Regions from separate parts of the Peribacillus sp. FSL M8-0224 genome, predicted to be linked through region 1. Evidence: riboswitches for the same ligand, from Rfam matches in the RefSeq annotation. Region 1 holds a riboswitch; each other region holds the start of a gene.
The links. A riboswitch is a leader RNA that binds a small molecule or an ion and turns the genes downstream of it on or off. The one in region 1 is predicted to bind S-adenosylmethionine.
Positions count from the first base shown of each region.

Region 2: linked by a shared signal. The riboswitch ahead of MKX49_RS23750 (O-acetylhomoserine aminocarboxypropyltransferase/cysteine synthase family protein) and the one ahead of mmuP (S-methylmethionine permease) in region 1 are both predicted to bind S-adenosylmethionine.
Region 3: linked by a shared signal. The riboswitch ahead of metK (methionine adenosyltransferase) and the one ahead of mmuP (S-methylmethionine permease) in region 1 are both predicted to bind S-adenosylmethionine.

Region 1 is NZ_JBBOOJ010000001.1:2,563,626-2,566,908, forward strand. Features, by position in the region: gene mmuM (homocysteine S-methyltransferase) at 1-651, opposite strand, end outside; gene mmuP (S-methylmethionine permease) at 641-2,035, opposite strand; SAM riboswitch class I at 2,119-2,221, opposite strand; gene MKX49_RS12255 (flavin reductase family protein) at 2,406-3,014, opposite strand; gene MKX49_RS12260 (alpha/beta hydrolase) at 3,033-3,283, opposite strand, start outside.
Region 2 is NZ_JBBOOJ010000001.1:4,871,609-4,874,891, reverse strand. Features, by position in the region: gene MKX49_RS23770 (arsenate reductase family protein) at 1-134, shown strand, start outside; gene gcvH (glycine cleavage system protein GcvH) at 230-613, shown strand; gene MKX49_RS23760 (toprim domain-containing protein) at 708-1,073, shown strand; gene MKX49_RS23755 (thioredoxin family protein) at 1,077-1,385, shown strand; SAM riboswitch class I at 1,530-1,637, shown strand; gene MKX49_RS23750 (O-acetylhomoserine aminocarboxypropyltransferase/cysteine synthase family protein) at 1,737-3,047, shown strand; SAM riboswitch class I at 3,165-3,277, shown strand.
Region 3 is NZ_JBBOOJ010000001.1:4,645,208-4,648,490, reverse strand. Features, by position in the region: gene pckA (phosphoenolpyruvate carboxykinase (ATP)) at 1-1,069, opposite strand, end outside; SAM riboswitch class I at 1,499-1,661, shown strand; gene metK (methionine adenosyltransferase) at 1,825-3,018, shown strand.

The sequences.
Region 1 (3,283 bases):
TCTGGTACACTCCTCCAGCAATGTACCGTCACTTATCGCTTTTTCATTTTTCAAAGAAAAGGATAGCCAAGCATGGACTTCTGGATATTCTTTCAATAATGAATGTAATACTTTTGCTTCTTGCAAAGAAGGAATCGTTTCAAATGCTAAAATGTCAGCTCCTGCTTCAATCAAAGCTTTTATTCGTGGGCGATGAAATGCCGCTAAAGCTTCATCTGAAACACCATAGTTCCCAACATACTCTGAACCATCTGCTAGATAAGCTCCATAAGGCCCAACTGATCCAGCAACCAATGGCTTAGGTCTAATCGTTTGATATTCTTCCTTCCAAAATTCATCTCTTGCTTGTCTTGCAAGTAAAACCGTTTTCCTGATTAGATCCAATGCCTCTTTTTCTTGTATTCCGCGGAGGGCGAAACCTTCAACCGTTGCTTGATAGCTTGCCGTTATCGCACAGTCAGCACCAGCTCGAAAGTAGTCAGAGTGCACCTGGTAAATCACTTCTGGATTTTCAAGCAATACACGTGCAGACCACAGGGGATCGTCCAAATCACACCCATGACTTTCAAGCTCTGTAGCTAAAGCTCCGTCCAAAATCATGACTGAATGACCTCGTAAAATTGTTTCAATTGGGTTAATTTTATTCTTCATTGTCTATTCCTCTTTTCTTTATGGTTTGTGTCAGATAATAACTTCCATAGCAAAACAAAATAAACGGAATGCCACAATATAGTGCAATTCTTTGTGTAGGATCAAATGCAATTCCTATGCAAGAAGCAAGACATAGCATAAATGAAACGATTGGTACGAATGGATATAATGGTGTATGATAAGCCAAATCATTAACTGAGTTTCCTTCGTTTATATATCGTCTGCGAAATAGAAACTGTGACGCGCTAATACTCATCCAAACTATAACCACGGCTAGTCCAGAAATGGATACAAGCACTATATATACAGTATCCGGCGCAATAATACTCGAGAAAAGTGCTAAAACACCGCCCAGCATACTGAAAAGGACTGCATTCAAGGGAACACCCCGTTTTGTCAATTTTGCAAATATTGGTGAAATAGTTTTCTTATCTGCAAGTGACCAAAGCATCCTGGATGAGGCATATAGTCCTGAGTTTGCAGCAGACAAAATGGCAGTTAATATAACAAAGTTCATAATATCCGCTGCATATGGCACTCCAATTCGTTCTAGAACGGCAACAAAGGGGCTCTCTAATACGCTTGCATCCGAAACAGGCAATAATGCGGATAAAACAACGATGGTACCTACAAAAAAGATAATCAATCTCCATAATGTCATACGGATTGCCTTTGGAATCGTTTTTTCAGGATTCACAGTTTCTCCAGCTGCAACTCCGATCAATTCAGTTCCAGAAAATGCAAAATTCACAGCGAGCATCGTCATTAGAATGGCAAAAGCACCATTTGGAAATAAACCTGCACTTGTAACATTGGAAAATAACGGAGCTGATTGTGCGTTAATCATTGGAATGAAACCTACCATTGCCGCAGCTCCCAGAATAATGAATATCACAATAGCAAATACTTTAATAGACGCAAACCAGAATTCGGATTCAGCGAAAAACTTAACGGTCCACGCATTTAATGCCAAGACCAAAATGGCAAATAGAGCACTCCATATCCAGACACTGATTGATGGAAACCATCGCTGCATCAACAATCCTGCAGCCGTGAATTCCGAACCTAGTGCAACAGTCCAGGTTAGCCAATACAACCAGGCTACTGTATACCCTGTCCCTGGTCCGATGTATTTGGCTGCGTAACTATGAAACGCACCTGTCTCGGGCATATGCACTGACAGTTCACCTAGACATAGCATGACTAGATAAACCACTAATGCACCAATCAGATACGAAAGGATGGTTCCGAACGGGCCAGCCTGTTGAATCGTATAACCCGAACTTAAGAATAAACCAGTTCCAATCACCCCGCCAAGCGATAGCATTATGATATGCCGTGCTTGCATTTGCCTTTGAAAATCATGCTTCCTTTTGTTTTCCATTCTAACTCTCCTTAATCTTGCATCCAGAAAAAACGAAAACGCACTCTAAAAAAGAGTGCGTTACTGACAAATAAACACGTACGGTCTTATCTATCAAGGTTTCACCCCCTGGAATTAGCACAGTGTCTTTGTAGACCTGTTGCTGAGGTTTCATAGGGCCAGTCCCTCCACCTCTCTGGATAAGAAATTATTTTTTTATAACTTTATCAAGCTATGAAAAAATTGTCAAGTTTTGTTTCGGAATGTAATGACTTCCTTTTAAATGCTAACGATCATGGCTGGGGCATTAATATTAAATTGTTTTTGGAACAAGCGCTAAGCGTATTATAATGGCAAATAAAACTAACCGGGGTCATGTTGGTCTTTTTCCTTAAGGACGTTCTATTTCAAATAATTCCCCTAGTCTTGTATAAGTATGACCGGCTAATCTCGCTACAGGTTTTAGCCCATTCGGGTCAATACGGCCATTATGATATATATCTTGCTCTATATGATAGCAGACTATTTTCCCTATCAGTAAATCACAACCAGGTTCATTCTTGGAACCTGCCAATGGAATCGATTGCTCTAATGTACATTCAAAACGCACCTTCGCTTCTTCCAATCCTGGTACGGATACCCTATCACTAACTGCCAGATTGAAGTTAGTAAGACCCAATTCACTTTCTTCAGATGGGAGTTCCTTTGCCGTTCGATTTGCATCTGCAACATTATTTTCGTCAGTGATATGAACAACGAACTCACCTGTTTGAATTGCATTTCGGGCTGTATCCTTTGAAACTCCTTCTTTCCGTTGAACAGAAATGGAAATCATCGGAGGATTTGAACTGACTATGTTAAAAAAGCTGAACGGCGCTATATTGATTGTACCGGTTTCGGATTGTGTCGTAACCAGCGCTACAGGTCTCGGTATAATGCTTCCAGTCAAAAACTTATAATTATCCCGTTCAGTCAGACTTTCAGGATTAACAGAAATCATCTTCATTCCCTCTCATTCTTATAAAAAGTTCTTTTGAAACCATAAACCTGCTGCATCAACCTCTGAACGTGTCAACTGATGACCGTAATTTTCCCACTGAACTTCAACTGTAGCGCCAGCTTGCTGTAAAAGTTGATTAAGTTCATCAGTTTCTTCTGCCGGGCAAATCGGATCGTTTTTACCTGCAGCTATAAATACAGGTATATCTGAAAGGGACGGCAAAGCGATCCCTCGTCTTGGAACCATTGGATGATGAAGAATCGCTCCTT
Region 2 (3,283 bases), 2.3 Mb from region 1:
AAGAAGCTTCTGAAGCAGAGATGCTTGATATATTGTCCACAGATGGCATGCTTCTGAAAAGGCCGATCGTTACGGATGGCACCAAAGTGACGGTAGGTTTCAAAGAAGAGCAATTCGAACAGGTTTGGAACTGAAATTTCACGAAATATTTGGTTAATTCCTTACTTAAACAAACAATCTACCTTATAATGGAATAGATAAAATAAGATGTACATATGGAGGGTTAATTATGACAACAACACCAAAAGAACTTCGTTACACTAAAGAACATGAATGGGTCAAAACGGAAGATGGAACAGTGCGCATTGGAATTACGGCATTCGCACAGTCCGAGCTTGGGGACATCGTATTCGTTGAGCTTCCGGAAATCGGCGATGAATTGAAAGCGAACGAACCATTTGGAAGTGTTGAATCCGTTAAGACCGTTTCTGAGCTTTATGCACCTATCAGTGGCAAGGTTGTTGAAGTAAACGAAGATTTAAGTGACAACCCTGAATATGTAAATGAGTCTCCTTATGAAAAGGCATGGATGGTCGTGCTTGAACCATCTAATGTCAGTGATATTGAAAACTTGATGAGCGCTGAAGAGTATGAGAGTTTAATCAACGGTTAAAAAGAAAGGAGAGGGGGGACTGAAAAGGCCTGCTCTCTTTTTCATTTGTACAGTGGGTGAGTTGCGCACATAATTCGTGAGATGGAGTGATGACATGGAGTGGGGCGAATTCGATAAAGTGATCATTGTAGAAGGCAGTTCCGATAGAAGAAAAGTTGCCTCCGTTTTAAATGAAGATGTGGAAATAATATGTACGAATGGGACCATATCATTAACTAAGCTGGATGAATTAGTGGATGAATTGATGGACCGTGATGTTTATCTCCTTTTTGACGCAGATGAATCAGGAGAAAAGCTGCGGAAGCAGTTCCGAAGGGAAATGCCGGAAGCGAACCACCTGTATATTAATAAAATGTACAAAGAAGTGGAGAGCTCACCCGAACATCATATCGCAACTGTGCTCCTATCTGCCAATATGAATGTGAAAATGAAATTTCTAAGTCAAAGGGTGAACGACTAATTGATGCAAGAATGGAAAGAAGAAGAGTGTAAGCTTGCTGTTGAAAATGGGGAAACCTTTTGCTTATATTTATATACACCTTTATGCGGCACCTGTCAGGTGGCCTCCAAGATGTTGACGATATCCTTGGAGCTTTTTCCGGAATTGAAGGCAGGCAAAATGAATATGAACTATGTCCAAGCAATTGCCGAATCATATGAAATCGAAAGTGTTCCTTGCTTATTGCTTTTCAAAGAAGGGCAGCTGCACAAAAAAATATATGCCTTTCAATCCGTTCCTTATTTGTACGGATTGCTTAAGGAAATCAGCTAGGAAACCAATCAGAACCGCGGTTGGTTTTCTTTGTTGCTGACATTTGAATGAGAGAAGAGAAAAACAAAGAATATTCTAACAATTCATTGACTGATTTAATCTAAAATGCTATATTTTGAATTAAGTAATGGCAGAATTTAATAGTTCTTATCAAGAGTGGCGGAGGGACTGGCCCGACGAAGCCCGGCAACCGGTATAAATTTTTATATACGGTGCTAATTCCAGCAGAGTGTTGGCTCTGGTAGATGAGGTGTGTTCTTGAAACCTCTTCTTATTGAAGTGGTTTTTTTGTTTATAAAAAGCCAGATTTCATATAAATCCAACTAAATCCATAGAAAAAGGTGAAATTATATGTCAGAGAAAAAGTTGCGTTTCGAAACATTAAGTGTTCATGGCGGTCTCCAAGCTGATGAAACAGGTGCCCGTGCCGTTCCTATCTACCAAAGCAATGCATACTTGTTCAAGGACACCGACCATGCAGCGAATTTATTTGGCCTAAAGGAGAATGGCTATATATATACACGGCTTCATAATCCCACGGTCAGTGTTTTTGAGGAAAGGATGGCTTTATTGGAAGGCGGTATCGGCGGATTGGCAACGGCAAGCGGAATGGCCGCCATCTCACTTTCAATCCTGAATATCGCCGCTGCAGGGGATGAGATTGTTTCTGCCTCTACATTATATGGCGGTACGTATAACCTTTTTGAAAACACTCTTCCTAAATATGGGATCAAAGTGAAGTTCGTTTCTCCCGATGACCCTGAAAACTTCAAAAGGGCGATTACGCCAAGAACTAAAGCCATTTTTGCTGAAACGATCGGAAATCCAAGTTTGAGGGTGCTCGATATTGAAGCGGTAGCGGAAATTGCCCACGAAGCCGGCATACCTTTAATCATTGATAATACCTTCGCGACACCGTATCTTTGCAAACCAATTGATTTTGGAGCGGATATTGTCATCCATTCCGCTACAAAATGGCTTCTTGGAAATGGAACGACGCTAGGCGGTGTCATCGTGGATGGAGGGAAATTTGATTGGAACTCGCCGAACTACCCTGGCTTCACGGAGCCTGACCCAAGTTACGACGGTCTGGTATACGCCGAGGCAGTTGGACCTGCTGCATTCATAACGAAAGCCCGAGTCCAGTTACTCCGTGATTTGGGCCCAGCACTAAGTGCCCAAAGTGCATTCCAGTTTACGCTTGGACTTGAAACGCTGCATGTAAGGATGAAAGAGCATCTATCCAACACCAAGTCTGTCATAAACTATTTAAAAAACCATCCTGCCGTTACCTGGGTTTCACATCCTGGTGATGAGGATCATCCCGATAAAGCCCTTGCGGATAAGTATTTGCCAAAGGGAGCTGGATCTGTCGTGACATTTGGGATTCAAGGTAATCGCGAAGCTGGGGCAAAACTTATCAATTCGGTGGAATTATGGTCCCATGTGGCTAATGTGGGGGATGCGAAGAGCTTGATCATCCACCCAGCCAGTACGACCCATCAACAATTGAATGAGGCGGGTCTTGCGAAAGCGGGCGTAAGTGCCGATCAAGTCCGATTATCGATTGGGATTGAAAATGTAGACGACTTAATAGAAGATTTGGAGCAGGCAATTGAAAAGGCGACGAATATCGTCTCCTTGACTTCCAAATCGGTTTAAGTAAAGTTCCTGTTCATTCTTGTACTAGAAATAATATACATTGCGCTCCTTTTTTATCTATGATAAAATTTCTCCATACTAAAGAACTTAATGATGTACAAATATTCTATATATTAGCTCTTATCAAGAGAGGTGGAGGGATGTGCCCGATGAAACCCGGCAACCGACAAGGAGATTTCCTTGGAAAGGTGCCAATTCACACAAAGTTTAATCACTTTGGAAGATGAGAGGAAGGC
Region 3 (3,283 bases), 2.1 Mb from region 1:
TGATTGGAGGCAGAACGCCTGAAGCATCAGCTGTTAAGAAAATGATTGTATTTGGATGTCCTGCAATACTTGGGTTCACGATGTTATCGATCGCTTGCATTTGGTAAGCAGCACGAGTGTTTTCAGTCAATGAACTGTCATCATAGTTCGCTACACGCGTATCCGGATCAACAACAACATTTTCCAATACAGCACCAAAACGGATTGCGTCGAAAATTTGCGGTTCTTTTTCACGTGAAAGGTTGATCGTTTTCGCATAGCAGCCGCCTTCGATGTTGAATACGCCATTAGAAGACCAGCCGTGCTCGTCATCGCCAATCAATTTACGGCTAGTGTCTGCTGATAAAGTTGTTTTGCCTGTACCGGACAGTCCGAAGAATAAAGCGACGTCCCCTTCACGTCCTACGTTAGCAGAGCAATGCATTGGAAGGATTCCAGCCTCTGGAAGTAAGTAGTTCATGATCGAGAAGATCGATTTTTTCATTTCTCCTGCATATTCCGTTCCGCCGATCAGGATCGTACGGCGTTCAAAAGAAACGATGATGAACGTTTCGGATGTAGTTCCGTCCACTTCTGGGTCCGCTTTGAAGTTAGGTGCAGAAAGGATCGTGAATTCAGCTTCGTGACCTCTCAGTTCCTCTTCGTTTGGACGGATGAACAAAGTATGGGCGAAAAGGTTATGCCAAGCATATTCATTAACAACACGGATGGGAAGACGTGATGATTCGTCTGCACCAGCGAAACCTTTAAAAACAAAAATCTCTTCTTTTGCTTTTAGGTAGTCAACTACTTTATTATATAGTTTATTGAACACATCTTCGGAAATCGGTCGGTTCACGGGACCCCAATCGATTTTATCTTTAACTGATGCTTCTTCCACGATATATTTATCTTTAGGTGAACGACCGGTATATTTGCCAGTTTCAGCTTTTACCGCGCCGGTTGATGTTAAAACGCCTTCATTTCTGCTAAGTACTTTTTCGACCAATTGAGGAACTGATAGTTGAGTTTGCACATTGTTTCCTGTTAATAATTGGTGTAACTCATTAGAAACATCTACAGAATTCATATATGAGGTACCTTCCTTTGTTTGAGTTTTTAGATTACAATTAGTATAACACATTCATTTAATTAGTCTATACTATTTCTTTTAATTTGTGATTATTTTCAGCTAGCCGCATTAATCATTTTAATCCGGCAGGAACCGAGTCAGGATAATCGCATATACTTTCATGAAGAAAAATTTATTTAAATAGGAAGTTAGTAAGCAATATATGTCTAATGGGAAAGTCAGGATGTCGTTCCTTTTCGATGTTCAATACTTTATTATTAATGGCAATTTACAACATTTCTATTCGTATTTTGCGTTGTAAACCCCTCTAGGACGTTGTATCAACATGTTTTTTCAAATGAACGCCATTCTGGGTGGAAATGTTCTTTTTAGAAAAGCATTGACAAATTCCAGCCAGATACGATAATATCTTAAATTGTACGGATTCTCTTATCCCGAGTTGGTGGAGGGACAGGCCCTTTGAAACCCAGCAACCTGCCATATTGAACTTGACTCCAAGATCGATCGCCGAAAATAAAGCGAAGGTCTTCAAGGAATAGTGGTGATGGTGCTAACCTGAGCAAGGTAAAAAACCCTTGAACGATAAGAGTGAAAGGATAGAAGACAGAGTTTTAAACCTTTCCTCATTTGCCAGGGAAGGTTTTTGTGTTTTTTATAAGTAATTCTGTGTCTATAGTTGAAACTAATGAGGGAAACGAGTTCCGTAAAAATCAGGCTTATGCCTACAACATACTAACTTCCAAGGAGGAAATATGATGTCAAAGAAACGTCTATTTACTTCTGAATCTGTTACAGAGGGCCATCCGGACAAAATTTGTGATCAGATTTCAGATTCCATTTTAGATGCTATCCTAGCTAAGGATGCAAATGCACGTGTTGCGTGTGAAACTAGTGTAACTACAGGTCTTGTACTTGTTGCTGGTGAAATTACAACGTCCGCTTACGTGGATATCCCGCGTATCGTTCGTGATACGGTTAAAGGAATTGGCTACACACGTGCGAAATACGGTTTCGATGCTGAAACTTGTGCCGTTTTGAGTTCCATTGATGAGCAGTCTGCCGATATCGCAGCTGGTGTCGATAAAGCATTGGAAGCTCGTGAAGGAAACATGTCAGATGAAGAAATCGATGCAATCGGTGCAGGGGACCAAGGTCTTATGTTCGGATTCGCTTGTAATGAAACAGAAGAGCTTATGCCGCTTCCGATTTCATTGGCGCATAAACTTTCATTCCGCTTGACTCAAGTTCGTAAAGATGAAACTCTTGCTTACCTACGCCCTGATGGTAAAACACAGGTAACCGTGGAATATGATGAGAATAACCGTCCTGTACGTGTAGATACGATCGTCATCTCTACACAGCATGATGCAGAAATTACGCTTGAACAAATTCAAGCCGATCTAAAAGAACATGTGATCAAAGCTGTCGTTCCAGCCGAGTTGATCGATGCAGATACTAAGTACTTCATCAACCCGACTGGCCGTTTCGTAATCGGCGGACCTCAAGGGGATGCTGGTCTTACTGGACGTAAAATCATCGTTGATACTTACGGCGGATACGCTCGTCACGGCGGCGGTGCATTCTCTGGTAAGGATGCAACTAAAGTTGACCGTTCTGCTGCATACGCTGCACGTTACGTTGCGAAAAACATCGTGGCAGCCGGCCTTGCCGACAAAGCGGAAGTTCAATTGGCATACGCAATTGGTGTGGCAGAGCCTGTATCGATCTCTATTGATACGTTCGGAACTGGTACAGTTAGCGAAGAAGTCCTTGTTGACCTAGTTCGCGCAAACTTCGACCTTCGTCCAGCTGGAATCATCAAAATGCTTGACCTTCGTCGCCCAATCTACAAACAAACAGCTGCATACGGACACTTCGGCCGTACAGATGTCGATCTTCCATGGGAACGCACGGACAAAGCAGAAACATTAAAAGCACAAGCGTAATTCATATAAAAAAAGGTGTCCCGCTATTAGCGGGGCACCTTTTTTATGGATTAACTTAGCCGTCTGCGGGAATAATTCAAGAAATCCCAAAGAAATTCAACTTTAAGGGCCATACTCGTGAATTTGAGCGATTTACTCGTGAGTTTTGAGCAAATACTCGTGAATTTGGAACAAATACTCGTGAGTTTAAGCAATTTACTCGTAAGTTGGTGCAATACTCGTGAATTTCAGCGATATACTCGTGAGTTGCGTTCAAATACTCGTA